4 regions of the Bradyrhizobium sp. SPXBL-02 genome follow, and region 3 is predicted to be linked to each of the others. Evidence: predicted binding sites of a transcription regulator. Region 3 holds the regulator's gene; each other region holds the start of a gene.
What was found. The regulator PhoB, encoded in region 3, activates phosphate uptake and scavenging genes when phosphate is short. The targets are predictions, from matches to a motif close to TGTCATNNANCTGTCAT.
Positions count from the first base shown of each region.

Region 1: the regulator PhoB is predicted to act here: its motif matches at 2,138-2,154, upstream of ACNJYD_RS21985 (DUF47 domain-containing protein).
Region 2: the regulator PhoB is predicted to act here: its motif matches at 1,386-1,402, upstream of ACNJYD_RS07205 (YdcH family protein).
Region 4: the regulator PhoB is predicted to act here: its motif matches at 1,694-1,710, upstream of ACNJYD_RS13340 (UDP-2,3-diacylglucosamine diphosphatase).

Region 1 covers NZ_CP182474.1:4,672,497-4,676,567, forward strand. Annotated here, with positions in the region: gene sugE (quaternary ammonium compound efflux SMR transporter SugE) at 129-443, shown strand; gene ACNJYD_RS21980 (inorganic phosphate transporter) at 436-1,440, opposite strand; gene ACNJYD_RS21985 (DUF47 domain-containing protein) at 1,450-2,094, opposite strand; gene ACNJYD_RS21990 (branched-chain amino acid ABC transporter permease) at 2,250-3,218, opposite strand; gene ACNJYD_RS21995 (branched-chain amino acid ABC transporter permease) at 3,220-4,071, opposite strand, start outside.
Region 2 covers NZ_CP182474.1:1,531,361-1,535,431, forward strand. Annotated here, with positions in the region: gene ACNJYD_RS07185 (GGDEF domain-containing protein) at 1-265, shown strand, start outside; gene ACNJYD_RS07190 (hypothetical protein) at 262-513, opposite strand; gene ACNJYD_RS07195 (hypothetical protein) at 611-829, opposite strand; gene ACNJYD_RS07200 (YdcH family protein) at 953-1,159, opposite strand; gene ACNJYD_RS07205 (YdcH family protein) at 1,489-1,668, shown strand; gene ACNJYD_RS07210 (NAD(P)/FAD-dependent oxidoreductase) at 1,814-2,938, opposite strand; gene ACNJYD_RS07215 (EAL domain-containing protein) at 3,141-4,071, shown strand, end outside.
Region 3 covers NZ_CP182474.1:7,932,613-7,936,683, reverse strand. Annotated here, with positions in the region: gene pstA (phosphate ABC transporter permease PstA) at 1-593, shown strand, start outside; gene pstB (phosphate ABC transporter ATP-binding protein PstB) at 590-1,411, shown strand; gene phoU (phosphate signaling complex protein PhoU) at 1,423-2,139, shown strand; gene phoB (phosphate regulon transcriptional regulator PhoB) at 2,154-2,861, shown strand; gene ACNJYD_RS36875 (GcrA family cell cycle regulator) at 3,133-3,645, opposite strand.
Region 4 covers NZ_CP182474.1:2,934,300-2,938,370, reverse strand. Annotated here, with positions in the region: gene ACNJYD_RS13345 (glycosyltransferase family 4 protein) at 1-858, opposite strand, end outside; gene ACNJYD_RS13340 (UDP-2,3-diacylglucosamine diphosphatase) at 858-1,670, opposite strand; gene thiD (bifunctional hydroxymethylpyrimidine kinase/phosphomethylpyrimidine kinase) at 1,985-2,785, opposite strand; gene ACNJYD_RS13330 (PAS domain S-box protein) at 3,104-4,071, shown strand, end outside.

The DNA of each region.
Region 1 (4,071 bases), 3.3 Mb from region 3:
GGTGATTGCGGGGACTTCCGGCCAGCCCCATATCGACGCGTGGATATATCAGTCTTGGGGGAGGACGGCCTTCCCCGCCCATCAGCACCTCAGCCGCGGGGACGACCCTGCCTTGATGGAGGGTCGTCATGGCCTGGAGCATCCTGTTCGTCGCCGGTCTTCTCGAGATCACCTGGGCGATCGGCCTGAAATACACCGAAGGTTTCAGCAAGCTTGTTCCGTCCGCGGTCACGCTGGCGGCCATGGCCGGCAGCGTCATCCTGCTCGGACTTGCGCTCAAATCGCTGCCCGTCGGAACCGCCTATGCGGTCTGGACCGGCATCGGCGCGGTCGGCACGGCGACGCTCGGCATTGTCCTGTTCGGCGAGCCGGCCACGGCCTTCCGCCTCGCCAGCATCGGCCTGATCGTCGCCGGCATCATCGGACTGAAGCTCGTTACCTGACGAGCTGGACCACCCACCAGGTCAGCGCGGCCACGATGGCCGAGGCCGGGATCGTGATCACCCAGGCGTAGACGATCGAGCTGGCGACGTTCCAGCGCACCGCCGAGACGCGGCGGGCGGCGCCGACGCCGACGATGGCGCCTGTGATGGTGTGGGTGGTCGAGACGGGAACCCCGAGATAGGTCGCCATGAACAGCGTCGCCGCGCCCCCGGTCTCGGCGCAAAAGCCCTGCATCGGCGTCAACTTGGTGATGCGCAGGCCCATGGTGCGGACGATGCGCCAGCCGCCCATCAGCGTCCCCAGCGCCATCGCCGCCTGGCAGGACAGCACCACCCAGAACGGCACCGAGAAGTCGCTGCCGAGATGGCCCTGCGAATAGAGCAGCACCGCGATGATGCCCATGGTCTTCTGCGCGTCGTTGCCGCCATGGCCGAGCGAATAGAGTGAGGCGGAGGCGAATTGCAGGATGCGGAAGGCGCGGTCGACCGCGAACGGCGTCGAGCGCACCGAGGCCCAGGACACGATCGCCACCAGTAACATCGCGAGCAGGAAGCCGACCAGCGGCGACAGCACAATCGCCAGCACGGTCTTGGACAGGCCGCTCCACACCGCGGCCGAGATGCCGGCCTTGGCCATGCCGCCACCGACCAGCCCGCCGATCAGCGCGTGCGAGGACGAGGACGGAATGCCGAGCGCCCAGGTCACGAGATTCCAGACGATGGCGCCGACGAGCGCTGCGAAGATCACCTGGGCGTCGACGACCGCGGGATCGATGATGCCGGTGCCGATGGTCTGGGCGACGTGCAGCCCGAACACCAGGAAGGCGATGAAATTGAAGAAGGCGGCCCAGAACACCGCGAATTGCGGCCGCAGAACGCGGGTCGAGACGATGGTCGCGATCGAATTGGCGGCGTCGTGCAGGCCGTTCAGGAAGTCGAACAGCAGCGCGACGGCGATCAAGCCGACCAGGACGGGAAGACCCAACGCGGCATCCACGGCGAGGCCCTATACCTGCTCGATGACGATGCTGTTGATTTCGTTCGCAACGTCATCGAAGCGGTCCGCCACCTTCTCGAGATGGTCGTAGATCTCGACCCCGACGATGAAATCCATCGCATTGCCGTCGCGATGCTTGAGGAACAGCTCCTTCAGCCCGATATCGTGGAGATCGTCGACCCGGCCCTCCAGCTTGCCGAGCTCTTCCGTGATCGCGGTCAGCATGGCGACGTTCGGACCGATCGACTGCATCAAAGGCAGCGCGCGTCCCACCAGATTGGCGCATTCGATCAGGAGTCCGCCGATCTCGCGCATCGGCGGCTCGAAGGCGCGCACCTCGAACAGCATCACGGCCTTGGCTGTCTGCTGCATCTGGTCGATGGCATCGTCCAGAGAGGTGATCAGGTTCTTGATGTCGCCGCGGTCGAACGGGGTGATGAAGGTGCGGCGCACCGCCGTCAGCACCTCGCGGGTGATGTTATCCGCGTCGTTCTCGAACTGGTTGACGCGCTGGCAATAGACCGGCGTCTCCTCACCCCCATTGAGCATGCCCTGCAGGGCGATTGCGCCCTGGATCACGGTCTGGGCATGTCGGTCGAACAGGTCGAAGAACCGTTCTTCCTTGGGCAGGAACGCACGAAACCATCGCATCATGGGGATTGGCTACCGGTTGAAAATGGTCAGGCCCGCGAGGGGCTGTCATAAAACTGTCATAGACCATTTTCGATCCGCGCGCGTCATCTCACGCCCGCGGAGCCGGATCATCCACCGCTTTCCTGCATCAATGAAATTGGTGCAATATCAGCCGCTTAGAGCGACCGCCGGAAGTAATGCGCGATTTCGCCGATGACGCCGCGGCGGAAGGTGAGCACGCAGACCACGAAGATCGCGCCCTGGATCACCGTCACCCACTGGCCGAAACCCGCCAGATATTGCTGCATGGCGATGATCACGAAGGCGCCGACCACGGGGCCGAAAATGGTGCCGAGCCCCCCGACCAGGGTCATCAGCACGACCTCGCCCGACATCGACCAGTGCACGTCGGTGAGCGAGGCGTTCTGCGCCACGAACACCTTCAGCGCGCCGGCAAAGCCGGCGAGCGTCCCCGACAGGACGAAGGCCAGGAACTTGTACTGGTCGGTGCGGTAGCCGAGCGAGATCGCGCGCTGCTCGTTCTCGCGGATCGACTTCAGCACCTCGCCGAACGGCGAGTTGATGATGCGGAAGATCAGGAGGAAGCCGGCGAGGAAGCCAACCAGCACGACATAGTACAGCACCGTCGGCTTGGAGAGATCGAGCAGGCCGAACATGCGTCCTTGCGGGATGCCCTGGATGCCGTCCTCACCATGGGTGAACGGGGCCTGGAGATAGATGAAGTACAACAGCTGCGACAGCGCCAGCGTGATCATCGAGAAATAGATGCCCTGCCGGCGGATTGAGATGTAGCCCGTGATGATCGAGAGCACGAACGCCGCGGCCACGCCGACGAGAATGCCGAGCTCCGGCGGCAGCGCCCACACTTTCAGCGCATGCGCGCTGCAATAGCCGGCTGTCCCCAAGAACATGGCGTGGCCGAACGACAGCAGGCCGCCATAGCCGACCAGCAGGTTGAACGCGCAGGCAAGCAGCGCAAAGCACAGCGCCTGCATCACGAAGAACGGGTAGAGGCCCGTGAACGGCACCGCTGCCAGCAGCAGCGCCATCGCCACGAACACGGTCATCTCGTCGCGCATCGCGCGCGGGGTTGTCGGCAGCGTGTCGTCCGTCAGGGTTGTCATCTCAGGCCGCCCTTCCCGTCAATCCCGTTGGCTTCACCAGGAGCACCAGCACCATCAGCACGAACACGACGGTGTTGGAGGCCTCGGGGTAGAAATACTTGGTCAGGCCCTCGATCACACCGAGCGCGAAGCCGGTGATGATGGAGCCCATGATCGAACCCATTCCGCCGATCACGACCACCGCGAACACGACGATGATGAGGTCGGCGCCCATCAGCGGCCGCACTTGGTTGATCGGCGCGGAGAGCACGCCGGCGAGCGCGGCAAGGCCGACGCCGAGACCGTAGGTGAGCGTGATCATGCGCGGCACGTTGATGCCAAAGGCGCGCACCAGCGTCGGATTTTCGGTGGCGGCGCGCAAGTAAGCGCCGAGCTGCGTCTTCTCGATCAGGAACCAGGTCGCGAGGCACACCGCCAGCGAGAACACGACGACCCAGCCGCGGTAGATCGGCAGGAACATGAAGCCGAGATTCATGCCGCCCCTGAGCTGGTCGGGAATGGCGTAAGGCAGACCCGAGGAGCCGAAATAGTTCTGGAACACGCCCTGCACGATCAGCGCGATGCCGAAGGTCAGGAGCAGGCCGTAGAGATGATCGAGCCCGGTCAGCCATTGCAGCATGGTCCGCTCCAGGATCATGCCGAAGATGCCGACGATGATCGGCGCCAGCAGCAGCGCCCACCAATAATTGATGCCGCCGAGGTTCAACAGGAAATAGGCGACGAAGGCGCCCATCATGTAGAGCGCGCCGTGGGCGAAATTGATGATGTTGAGCATGCCGAAGATGACGGCAAGCCCGAGGCTGAGCAGCGCGTAGAACGAGCCGTTGATCAGTCCCACCAGTAGCTGAGCGTA
Region 2 (4,071 bases), 1.8 Mb from region 3:
CGATGAGTTCGCGCTGCTGCTCTGGAATCTCAGCGAGACCGATGCCAAGGCGAAGGCCGCCGCCCTGGAGCAGGCGATCGACGAATTGTCCTTCGTCTTTCGCGGCCAGCACGTGACCGCGGGCGCCTCGGCGGGCGTCGCCCTGCTCGGTCCGCAGTCCGCGGCAGCTCGCGCCCTGGAGGAAGCGGATGCCGCCATGTACGTGCGCAAGGCGCACCGCCGGCACGAGGCGGCGGATCAGGCTCCGCAGCGAGCGCTCGTCTAGAGGGTTGCAAGATCTTCCGGCACGTTGCCGAACTTGCGCAGCAGCGTCGCATCCCCGAACTCGCCGGTCATGGGATCGCCGCTGCGGCTGAATGCGACCGCGCCGATATGGCCGGCGCCGCGCGCCAGAATCTCTGCGCGTCGCAGCGCCGCCGTCGAGGACTGACACTCCTCTGCCGCGCCTGCGACGGGGGATCCGTCATCATCGATCAAAAAGGGCATTGCAACGTAATAGGTCACATCCGACATGGCGTTGCTCCGATGGAGCATGATCCGGAAAAGTGTGAAGCGGTTTTCCGACAAGATCATGCTTAAAACAAAGCGCGGTCTCTTCGCGCTTTGAAAATCAGGCGGCGCTGCTCTTGCTCCGCATCTTGCTGCGCGAAGTCTCCGGAATGCAGCCCGCGGAAATCGCCGCCTGCAATTCCTCCAGCTCGGCTTCCAGATATTCGTTGGCCATGATCAGCGCCTTGATGGTGCTGCGCAGATTGCCGTCGCACATCGCGATCGCCTGATCGCAGGCCTGCTCATAATGGCTGTTGTCGAGAAGGGCGGTCGCCGACATCTGCGTTGTCCTCGTGTGTTGTCTTGAGCGTTCTCTGAGGTGTTGGGGCGCCCGCGAATGTTCCTATTTTGTTCTTATTGAGTCAAGCGGATTCGGAAGCGGCGGGCGCCGCGCGAGACCGGCTCAGGCGATGATGTCGGGCGTAATCTGGTCTTCGATGAAAGCGATGCGGTCGCGCAACAACAGCTTGCGCTTTTTCAGGCGCTGTAACCGCAACAGGTCGGGGGCGGGCGATTGATGCAACGCATCGATCGCCGCATCGAGATCTCGGTGTTCCTGCTGCAACCGGGTGAGCTCGGCTTCGAGCTCACGCTCATCTTCATTGGTCATGTCTGCGGTGGCCGAAAACCGATAGGCGTGAGATCTGGGCTGTGGATGCCCTGTGGAAATTATCGTCCTTGCGCCGCGTGATCGCAAGCGATCTGCGATCCCGCATCGCCGATCTCCCGCAAGATATTTCTGCGAGGAGCTGCGGCGTGGCGCCGGCGCATTGATATCATGGATTTTTCCGGCGTGGTTCCCCTAGTCACGCTTCGTTACATATGAACTTTCAAAAATGACGCCGCGACGACGGTTACCCATCGACAGGACGAATCGGTGATGTAGACTTAGGCGTCCGGATCGAATCCTGAGGTTCAACCCTACCGAGGAGGTTTCGAATGACAATTCAGGCACATCTCGTTGAATTGGAACGGAAGCACAAACTTCTCGAAAACGAATTGCACGAAGCTCTCGTGCACCTTTCAACAGACGACCTGCAAATTGTTGAGTTGAAGCGCCGGAAGTTGATGGTCAAGGACCAGATCGAGCGTCTGAAGCAAGGCGACACGCTCCACTAGTAACCCCCGTGACAGTGTAGAGTTGATCACATCCTTCACGCAGGGATGAGAGCATTCGTGCTCATCCCTGCTGCAAGGTGTGCACCGTGCAACAGGTTTGCGCGGCGCTCACTCTTGTTTGGACGCGTGGTCTCGACACCAACACTTATCCGCTTCTCGAAGCGCTCTCGATGTCTGCGAGCTCGGCGACGTGATCGGCGATCGCGAGCGAGGACGTCAATCCCGGCGATTCGATGCCGAACAGATTGATCAGGCCTGCAACGCCGTGATCGCGCGGGCCCTGCATCAAGAAATCCTGCGTGGCCACGGCCGGGGGCACGATCTTCGGGCGGATGCCGGAATAGCTCGGCATCAGCGCGCCGTCAGGCAGCGTCGGCCAGTATTTGCGGATCGCGGGATAGAACCGCTCGGCGCGTGAGGGGTCGACCTCGTAATCGATCGTCTCGATCCATTCGACGTCAGGCCCGAAGCGCGCCTGTCCTGCCATGTCCAGCGTCAGGTGCACCCCCAATCCGCCGGGCTCGGGCACCGGATAGATCAGGCGCGAGAACGGCGCCTTGGCGTTGCAGCTGAAATAGTTTCCCTTGGCGAGATAGGCCGCTGGAATCCGGTCCAGCGGCATGCCGTCGATGCTGCGCGCCACATGCGTCGCCGACAGCCCCGCGGCGTTGACGAGGAGGCTGCATTGCAGCGTCATCGGTGCCTCGCCGCCGGCATCGATCTCGATGAATCCGGCCGCCGCCTTGGCACGGATCAGTGGAGTGTGAAACGCGAAAGCCGCGCCGGCGTCCTCGGCTTCGCCGCGCAGCGAGAGCATGTAGGCGTGGCTGTCGATGATGCCCGTCGACGGTGACAGCAGCGCGGCGTCGCAGGCGAGCGCAGGTTCCAGCGCGCGTGCGGCCTCCCCCGAGAGCAGCTGCATGTCGAGTACGCCGTTGGCCTCGGCATGGGCCTTGATCGATTGCAGCTTCTCGGTCTCTTTCGGGCTGGTCGCGACGATCAGCTTGCCGCAATTCTTGTGCGGGATGCCGCGCTCGTCGCAGTAGCGGTAGAGCGCGTGCTTGCCGGCCACGCACATGCGCGCCATCCAGCTCCCGGCGCGGTAGTAGATGCCGGCATGGATCACCTCGCTGTTGCGCGAGGAGGTGACGGTGCCGATCGCCTCGGCTTCCTCGAGCACGATCACCTCGCGCCCGGCCTGGGCGAGCTTTCGGGCCACCGCGAGACCGATCACGCCGGCTCCGATGACGACGCAGTCGACCCTATCCATGGTTGTGCAGGATACCAGTTGGAAGCACCGGTGGCGTATGGCCCGGGCAGGGGCGCGCAGGCGGGGCTTCCGTTAAGAAGGCGTTTATCATGTCAGGGCAATTGCCGTATTTCACGTGACATTATTCTGTTGTTCCCTCAGGCGTTTACCCGATCCAAACCCGCGAGGCCAGACAATCCGACGTTGAAATCGCGGGTGGCTGATGGCTGAGAAGAACTGGCACGTGGGCAGCACGCTTTCGATTGCTGTGCAGGCCCTCCTATGCCTGGCCGGCACGGGCGCGCCTGCGCGCGCCTTTGCGGCATCGGACAGCCTTGCCGTGGCGGGAGATCTCACCGGGCTTGATCCGGGCGTGATCTGGGAAGCCCTGATCGCCGGCATCGTGGTCTGCGCGTTCCTCGCCGCGATCGGGCTGTGGATCCATTCCTCATTGCGCCGGTCCAGGCGTTTGCAGCTGCGGCGCAACGCCTTCATCTCCTCCGCCATGAACAATCTCAACCAGGGCGTGGTGATGACGGATGCGCAGCGCCGCATCATCTTCTGCAACGACCGCTATCTCGAGATCTATGGCCTGACGCGGTCGGAAGTCCGGCCTGGCATGAATGGCCACGACCTTCTCGAGCTTCGTCGCAGGCGCGGGGTGCTGAATGCCGCCTCCGACGCCGAGTTCTACGACAAGGCATCGAGCGTCAACGGCCTGATCACGGAGCTGCCCGACGGACGGGCCATCCTGGTGAAATATTTCGTGCTGCCGAACGGTGGCTCGGTGGCGACCCATCTCGACGTCAGCGAGGAGCGCAGGCTGTCGCGGCAGCTCGCCTCCACCAAGCAGTTCCTGGAGACGGTGCTGGACCATGTGCCGGCCTGCGTGGCGGCCAAGAACATCGAGGACGGCTGCTACATCTTCGCCAACAGCGCCTATGAGAAGTTCTGGGGATTGTCGCGGGACTTCGCCGTCGGCAGGAATGCGCGGGAGCTGTTTGCATCGGCCTCGGCCGCGAGCATCGAGGCGGCCGACGAGGCGGCACTCAATTCGCCGGATGGCCAGTACCGCAACGAGTTCGACGTGGATCGTGCCGGCGCGCAGCGCACGGTCGCCTCGATCCGGATCGTGGTCCGCAACGAGAGCAATA
Region 3 (4,071 bases):
TCGGCCTGTTCGCCGGCACCTATCTTGCCGAATACGGTCGCAACGACAAGCTGACCTCGGTGATCCGTTTCATCAACGACATTCTCCTGTCGGCGCCCTCGATCATCATCGGCCTGTTCATCTACGGGGCGGTGGTGGTGCCGATGCGCGGCTTCTCGGCGATCGCGGGCAGCCTCGCGCTCGCCGTCATCGTGATCCCGGTCGTCGTGCGCACCACGGAGGACATGCTGCTGCTGGTGCCGAATCCGCTGCGCGAGGCGGCCTCTGCGCTCGGCCTGCCGCGCTCGCTGGTGATCAAGCGCATCGCCTATCGTGCCGCGCGTTCCGGCCTCATCACCGGCGTGCTGCTGGCGACCGCCCGCGTCGCGGGCGAGACCGCACCGCTGTTGTTCACGGCGCTGTCGAACCAGTTCTTCAGCCTCGGCCTGAACAAGACGATGGCGAACCTACCTGTCACCATCAACAACTTCGTGCAGAGCCCCTACGAATATTGGAAGCAACTCGCCTGGAGCGGCGCGCTGCTCATCACCCTGACCGTGCTTGCCCTGAACATTGGCGCGCGCATCCTTGGCGCCGAGAGGACTGCAAAATGAGTGAAATGTCTGTTTCCGTCAGCGCGCCGACCGTTCATCCCGGCTCGCAGCCGCTGCCCGAGGCGCCCGCCAAGGTCACCGCGCGCAACCTGAATTTCTACTACGGTGAGCACCACGCGCTGAAGAACATCAATCTGACGCTCGGCACCAACCGCGTCACGGCGTTCATCGGCCCGTCGGGCTGCGGCAAGTCCACCCTGCTGCGCATCTTCAACCGGATGTACGACCTCTATCCGGGCCAGCGCGCCACCGGCCAGCTGCTGCTCGACCAGACCAACATCCTCGACGCCAAGCTGGACCTCAACCTGTTGCGGGCCCGGGTCGGCATGGTGTTCCAGAAGCCGACGCCGTTCCCGATGACGATCTACGAGAACATCGCCTTCGGCATTCGTCTGTACGAGAAGATCTCGAAGTCCGAGATGGACGGCCGCGTCGAGAAGGCGCTGCGCGGCGGCGCGCTGTGGAACGAGGTCAAGGACAAGCTCAATGCCTCCGGCCTGTCGCTCTCCGGCGGCCAGCAGCAGCGCCTCTGCATCGCCCGCACCGTCGCGGTGCGGCCCGAGGTGATCCTGTTCGACGAGCCTTGCTCGGCGCTCGACCCGATCTCGACCGCCAAGGTCGAGGAGCTGATCCAGGAATTGTCCGAGAACTACACGATCGCGATCGTCACCCACAACATGCAGCAGGCGGCGCGCGTCTCCGACAAGACCGCCTTCATGTATCTCGGCGAGCTGATCGAGTTCGACGACACCAGCAAGATCTTCACGTCGCCGAGCGATCGGCGCACGCAGGATTACATCACCGGCCGGTTCGGCTGAGGAGACGGAATATGGGTTCTGAACATACCGTAAAGGCCTTCGACAGCGACCTTCAGGAGCTCACTCGCCTGGTCGCCGAGATGGGCGGCATCGCCGAGCGCATGATCGTCGATTCCGTCGACGCGCTGATCCGCCGCGACGTGGCACTCGGCCAGCGCGTCGTCACCACCGACGCCGATCTCGACGCGCTGCAGAAGCGCATCGAGGAGCGTGCCGTGCTCACCATCGCCCGCCGCCAGCCGATGGCCGTCGACCTGCGCGAGATCGTCGGCGCCATGCGCGTTGCGACCGATCTCGAGCGCATCGGCGATCTTGCCAAGAACATGGGCAAGCGCGTCGCGGCGCTGGAGACGGACTTCCATCCGCTCAAGCTGTTCCGCGGCCTGGAGCACATGACCGACCTCGTGCAGCAGCAGGTCAAGAGCGTGCTCGACGCCTATGCCGCGCACGATTTGCCGGCGGCGATGGCGGTGTGGAAGGGCGACGAGGAAGTCGACGCCATCTGCACCTCGCTGTTCCGCGAGCTCCTCACCTACATGATGGAGGATCCGCGCAACATCTCGTTCTGCATCCACCTGATGTTCTGTGCCAAGAACATCGAGCGGATCGGCGACCACGCCACCAACATCGCCGAGACCGTGTTCTACATGATCGAGGGCCAGGCGATCACCGACAAGCGGCCGAAGGGCGACATGACGACCTTCGCCACGACGGTGCCGAATACCTAAGGAGCGACGACAACATGGGCGCACGCATTATGGTGGTAGAGGACGAGGAAGCTCTCACCGAGCTTCTCCGCTACAACCTCGAAGGCGACGGCTATGACGTCGAGACGGTGATGCGCGGCGACGACGCCGACACCCGCCTCAAGGAGCACATTCCCGATCTGATCGTGCTCGACTGGATGCTGCCGGGCCTGTCGGGCATCGAGCTGTGCCGGCGGCTTCGGACCCGTCCCGAGACCAAGCAGCTGCCGATCATCATGCTCACTGCGCGCGGCGAGGAGAGCGAGCGGGTACGGGGCCTCGCAACCGGCGCCGACGATTACATCGTCAAGCCGTTCTCGGTGCCGGAGCTGCTCGCGCGCGTGAAGGGTCTGCTCAGGCGCGCCAGCCCCGAGCGGCTCGCCACCGTGCTCGCCTATGGCGACATCGAGCTCGACCGCGACAAGCGCCGCGTGGCGCGCTCGGGCCGGCCGATCGATCTCGGCCCGACCGAATATCGCCTATTGGAGTTCTTCCTGGAGCATCCCGGCCGCGTGTTCTCGCGCGAGCAGCTGCTCGATAGCGTCTGGGGCCGCGACATCTATATCGATGAGCGTACCGTCGACGTCCATATCGGCCGCCTGCGCAAGCTGCTCAATCTCGGCCGCGAGCAGGACCCGATCCGCACCGTCCGCGGCGCCGGCTACGCGCTGGATGATCGCTTCGCGAAGGCCGAGCAGACGTAAGATCTGCGAGCTGTTGGTGTGGTGAGCTGCGGCTACACCCTCAACCGTCATCCCGGGGCGCGCCCAGCGCGAGCCCGGGATCTCAGCGCGAGCGCTTGCGCTCGTCGCGATCAACCACAGGACGTGGTTTGACGATGACTCGGAGTGACCATCTCGCGCAACGATCGCGCCCTGTGGTTATGGATCCCCGCCTTCGCGGGGATGGCACCGAGTGAGTTCAGCCGTCATCGTGTGACGGCTGCCGTATGTGCAGCCAACTAATTCCGCAAGCTCAGCGCGTGCTCGGCTTCGCCGGTGCGCGACGGCGGTCCGCTGCGGGCTGATAGGCCACGCGCGAATGCTGGGCGCAATAGGGCAGGCCCGAGAGCGCCTTGCCGCCGCAGAAGAAGAAATCCGGGCTCGATGGATCGCCGACCGGCCAGTGGCACGTCGCCTCGTTCAATTCCAGCAGCGACAGGCGCTGGCTCATCGGCACCACGTTGTCGTAGGTAACCGGCTCGGCTTCCACCTCGACCTCGAAGGCCTGCGCCAGCGCGGTGTTGCCGCGCGCAACGGGTCGCGTCACCCGCATCATGTGCTGCGCGGGCCGTGCCTTGCGCGGCCGCGGCGCTGCCGATGAAGGGCTCTTGGCGCGGCCGGACAGGCCGAGCCGGTGCACCTTGCCGATCACGGCATTGCGGGTCACATTGCCGAGCTCCGCCGCGATCTGGCTGGCCGAAAGTCCGGCCTCCCAGAGCTTCTTCAGCTGCTCGACGCGATCATCGGACCAGGTCAAAACCGTCATTGCACCCTTTCCCTCGCAGCGCGCCTGCCATCCTGGAGCCTTCGCCGCGATTGCCTAAAGCCTTGAAAAACCCGTGCCGCCAGAATCCCTTAAGGCTCGCCGGGCGCGCTCAAGACGCCCGAACGTTTACGCCGGTACATGAGGACTTTTGGGATCAGAACTGCTGCACGAGATGTCGTATCTGACAGTCCAAACGCTACAATATGGCGTGACTCCCGCGCAAGAGTCCGCCGACTCGCTTCCACATGTTCCGTGGTGAAAAACCCGCAAAATCGGCACCGCAAGACTACGGATTCAGCGTTTCGCGAGGCTTTCCGGGCGGCATTGACACCCGTCTTTCCAGGCATAAGATAGTGCCACGTGCCGCCCTTAAAAGGCGGCACGTTTCGTTTTCCGGGGCCGGTCAATGGTGCGTTGCGCAATGCG
Region 4 (4,071 bases), 3.2 Mb from region 3:
GCCGACAGGCGCATCGCCGATCACGTCGCGGGGTCCCTTCACCGGGAAAGCCGCGACCGGCAGACCACTCGCCAGCGCCTCCAGCAGGACCAGGCCGAAGGTGTCGGTCTTGCTCGGGAACACGAACACGTCGGCGGCCGCGTAGATGTCCGCCAGTTCCTCACCGTGCTTCTCGCCGAGGAAGATCGCATCGGGATAGGCCTCTTCCAGCGAGGCGCGCGCCGGGCCGTCGCCGACGACCACCTTGGTGCCGGGCAGGTCGAGCTCCAGGAACGCCTCGAGATTCTTCTCCACGGCCACCCGGCCGACCGACAGGAATACGGGGGCCGGCAGGCAGAGATCGATGACGCGGGGGTGGAACAGGCCAGTGTCGACGCCGCGCGGCCACAGCACGACATTGTCGAAGCCGCGCTCGGTCAGTTCGCGCGCGAGCGCCGGCGTCGCCGCCATCACGGCGCGGCTGGGGCTGTGGAATCGCCGCAGCGCCCGCCAGATCAGCGAGCCAGGGACTGGCACGCGGGCGCGGACATATTCGGGGAAGCGGGTATGGAAGCTGGTCGTGAACGGCAGCTTGCGCTGGCGGCAATAGCGGCGAACCATCAGGCCGATCGGCCCTTCGGTTGCGATGTGGATGCTGTCGGGCCGCGCCTCCTCGATCAGCCTTGCGATCCGGGCCGGGCGCGGCATGGCGAGGCGCACGTCGCGATAGCTCGGCATGGCGAAGGTGCGGAACGATTGTGGCGTCAGGAACGTGAACTCGACGCCGAGCTCTTTGGCGGCGTCAGCGAGCTTGGTCAGCGTCCGAACCACACCGTTGACTTGCGGGTGCCAGGCATCGGTCGCAACCAGGATGCGCATCAGGCCGCCCTTGCCGCGACCTGTGGCACCTGCGCCGGCTTCTGCAACTGATCCGCCCAGGTGATGATCTCGAAATGGCCGTCGTCGTGCTCGACGAGGGCCGTGCAGCTCTCCACCCAGTCGCCGCAATTCATGTAGCGGATGCCGGCCTCGTCGCGGATGACGGCGTAGTGGATGTGGCCGCAGATCACGCCGTCGGCCTCGTGACGCCGTGCCTCGGCGGCGAGCGCCTGCTCGAACGCGCCGATATAGTTGACGGCGTTCTTGACCTTCTGCTTGGCCCATTGCGACAGCGACCAATAGGGCACGCCGAACAGGCGGCGGAAGAAGTTGACGAAGCGATTCATCTGGATCGCGAAGTCGTAGGCCTTGTCGCCGAGATGGGCGAGCCAGCGCGCGTTCTGCACCACGAGATCGAAGATGTCGCCGTGAATGACGAGATAGCGCTTGCCGTCGACGCCGGTGTGAACCGTGTTCTCGACCACGTCGATGCCGCCGAAATGCGTGCCGTAATAGTTGCGCAGGAATTCGTCGTGATTGCCGGGAATGTAGATGACCTTGGCGCCCTTGCGCGCCTTGCGCAAAAGCTTCTGGACGAGGTCGTTATGCGATTGCGGCCAGTGCCAGCTCGATTTCAGCGCCCAGCCGTCGACGATGTCGCCGACGAGATAGATCGTGTCGGCATCATGGTAGCGCAGGAAGTCGAGCAGAAGATCGGCTTGAGAACCGCGGGCTCCGAGATGGACGTCGGAGATGAACAACGTGCGAAAGCGCCGCTCCGGGCTCTCGTCACTCACATCGTAACTTCCCATGCGCCAGCCTGTAACAATGTCCCGTGACAGGGGGATGACCGATTGAACCCTCGAGGCACCTTGAAATACGAATCACGCCTTGCCTCGCCCTCCCCGCGAATATCAGTCGCATGCGACAATCAGGCGACATGGCGCCGCAGGGGGCTCTGGAGATCAGATTCCGGCCGGAAGCCAGGTAGGTGCGCTCCCTCCCCACTTGCGGGGAAGGGCTGGGGAGAGGGTGCTTCCGTAATGGGACAATCCCCAAGAGGAGAAAGGGCCCTCGACGCGACCTCGCCCGCAAGCGCAAGCGGGAGAGGCGAAGCAAGCCCGCCTCAGTAGAACTTGTGGAAATGATGAATCGGTCCGTGGCCGTGGCCGACGCTGAAGCGGTCGGCGGCGGCGATCGCGGCACTGATCCAGGCCTTGGCGTTGCGCACGGCGGCCTCGAGGTCCTCGCCCTTGGCCAGCCCAGCCGCGATGGCGGAGGACAGCGAGCAGCCGGTGCCATGGGTGTTGCGGGTTGCCACGCGCGGCGCGGCGAGCGCGATCGTGGTCCCGGCAGTGACGAGATAGTCGGTGCTCTCGGCACCCTCTCCGTGCCCGCCCTTGATCAGGACGGCGCGGCAGCCCAGCGCCAGCAGGCGGCGTCCCTGGCTTTCGATCTCGGCCTCGCTCGCCGCCACCGGCTCATCGAGCAGGGCCGCGGCCTCCGGCAGGTTCGGCGTGATCACGGCAGCCAGCGGCATCAGCCTGGTGCGCAGGGCGTCGACGGCTTCGGCGGCGAGCAGGCGATCGCCGGAGGTCGCCACCATGACGGGATCGAGCACGACGTGCCGCGGTGCCCAGCGCGACAGCGCGGCCGCGATGGCGTCGATGCTGGCGGCCTGGGCCACCATGCCGATCTTCACCGCACCGATGTCGAGGTCGGAGAACACCGCGTCGATCTGCTCGGTGACGAACCCGGCCGGCACCGCGTGAATGCCGGTCACGCCGCGCGTGTTCTGCGCCGTCAGCGCCGTGATCACGGAGGCGCCGTAGACGCCGAGCGCGGCAAAGGTCTTCAGGTCCGCCTGGATGCCGGCGCCGCCGCTCGAATCGGAACCGGCGATGGTGAGTGCGACCGGGGTCGTCATCGCGGGGGACATGTGCTTGAGGACGCCGCCATGGCCTGTCCTAGCGCGACCGCGGAACGCCAGCAAGCGCGCCGAATCGCCGCCGAGCGTGATTCGCGAATCAATTGCGCGCCTTGCGAATCAGTCGGACACGGCGCGGTCAAAGGCCCGCAATGATGCGGGCTTGAAAATGCAACGGCGCCGGACCCTTGGTATAGTCGTGTACCTTAGCGTGCTTCGCCGGTTACGCGAGACGTCAGGTGGTGGAACCGTCCAGCGACCCGATGTTGCAGGCCGCCCCGGCCCGCAAGCCATCTGAAAGACTCTTGGGGTGGAACGATGTGGGCCTTCTTCGAACGTCTCCTCGACTCGTCCATGCTGTCGCCGCACGGCATCTGCCTGTTGTGGGAGCCTGAGCTGATCTGGCTTCACGTCGTTTCCGACGCCTGCATTGCCGCCGCCTATTTCTCGATCCCGTTCGCCCTCGCCATCCTCGTCACCAAGCGGCGCGACCTCAAGTTCGGCTGGGTCTTCTGGGCGTTCGCGATCTTCATCATGGCCTGCGGCCTGACTCACGTGCTGTCGATCTACACGCTCTGGGTTCCGGTCTACGGCATCGAGGGCATGGTCAAGGCCGCCACCGCGGTCGCCTCGGTCTTCACCGCCGCCGCACTCTGGCCGTTGCTGCCGAAGATCCTGACGATCCCCTCGCCGTTCGAGCTGCAACAGGTCCAGGCCGCGCTCGAGGAGGAGGAAATCAAGAGCCGCGACGCCGCGCTGCTGCTGCAGCAGGTCCGCGACGCCCAGCGCGCGATGCGCGAGAGCGTGGCGCGCCTCACCGCGATCGTCGAGACCGCCGTCGACGGCGTCATCCTGTTCGATGCGCAGGACCGCATCCTGCTGTTCAATCCGGCCTGCGAGCGCTTGTTCGGCTACCGCGCCGACGAGGTGATGAACCGCAACGTCGGCATGCTGATGCCCGAGGCGGATGCGGCGCGGCATTTCGCGATAGGCGGCGAGGCCATCGGCCTGCGCAAGGACGGCACGACATTTGCGATGGATCTCTCGGTCGGCCAGGCGCGGCAGGACGGCGAATTGATCTTCGTCGGCATCGTCCACGACCTCACCGCGCGCAAGCTGACCGAGCAGCAGCTCCAGCAGGCGCAGAAGATGGAGATGGTCGGCCAGCTCTCCGGCGGCATCGCGCACGACTTCAACAATCTGCTCACCGTCATCATCGGCAATGCCGAGCACCTGAGCGAGCAGCTCAAGGCGAGGCCGGACCTCAAGCGCTTTGCCGAGGACAT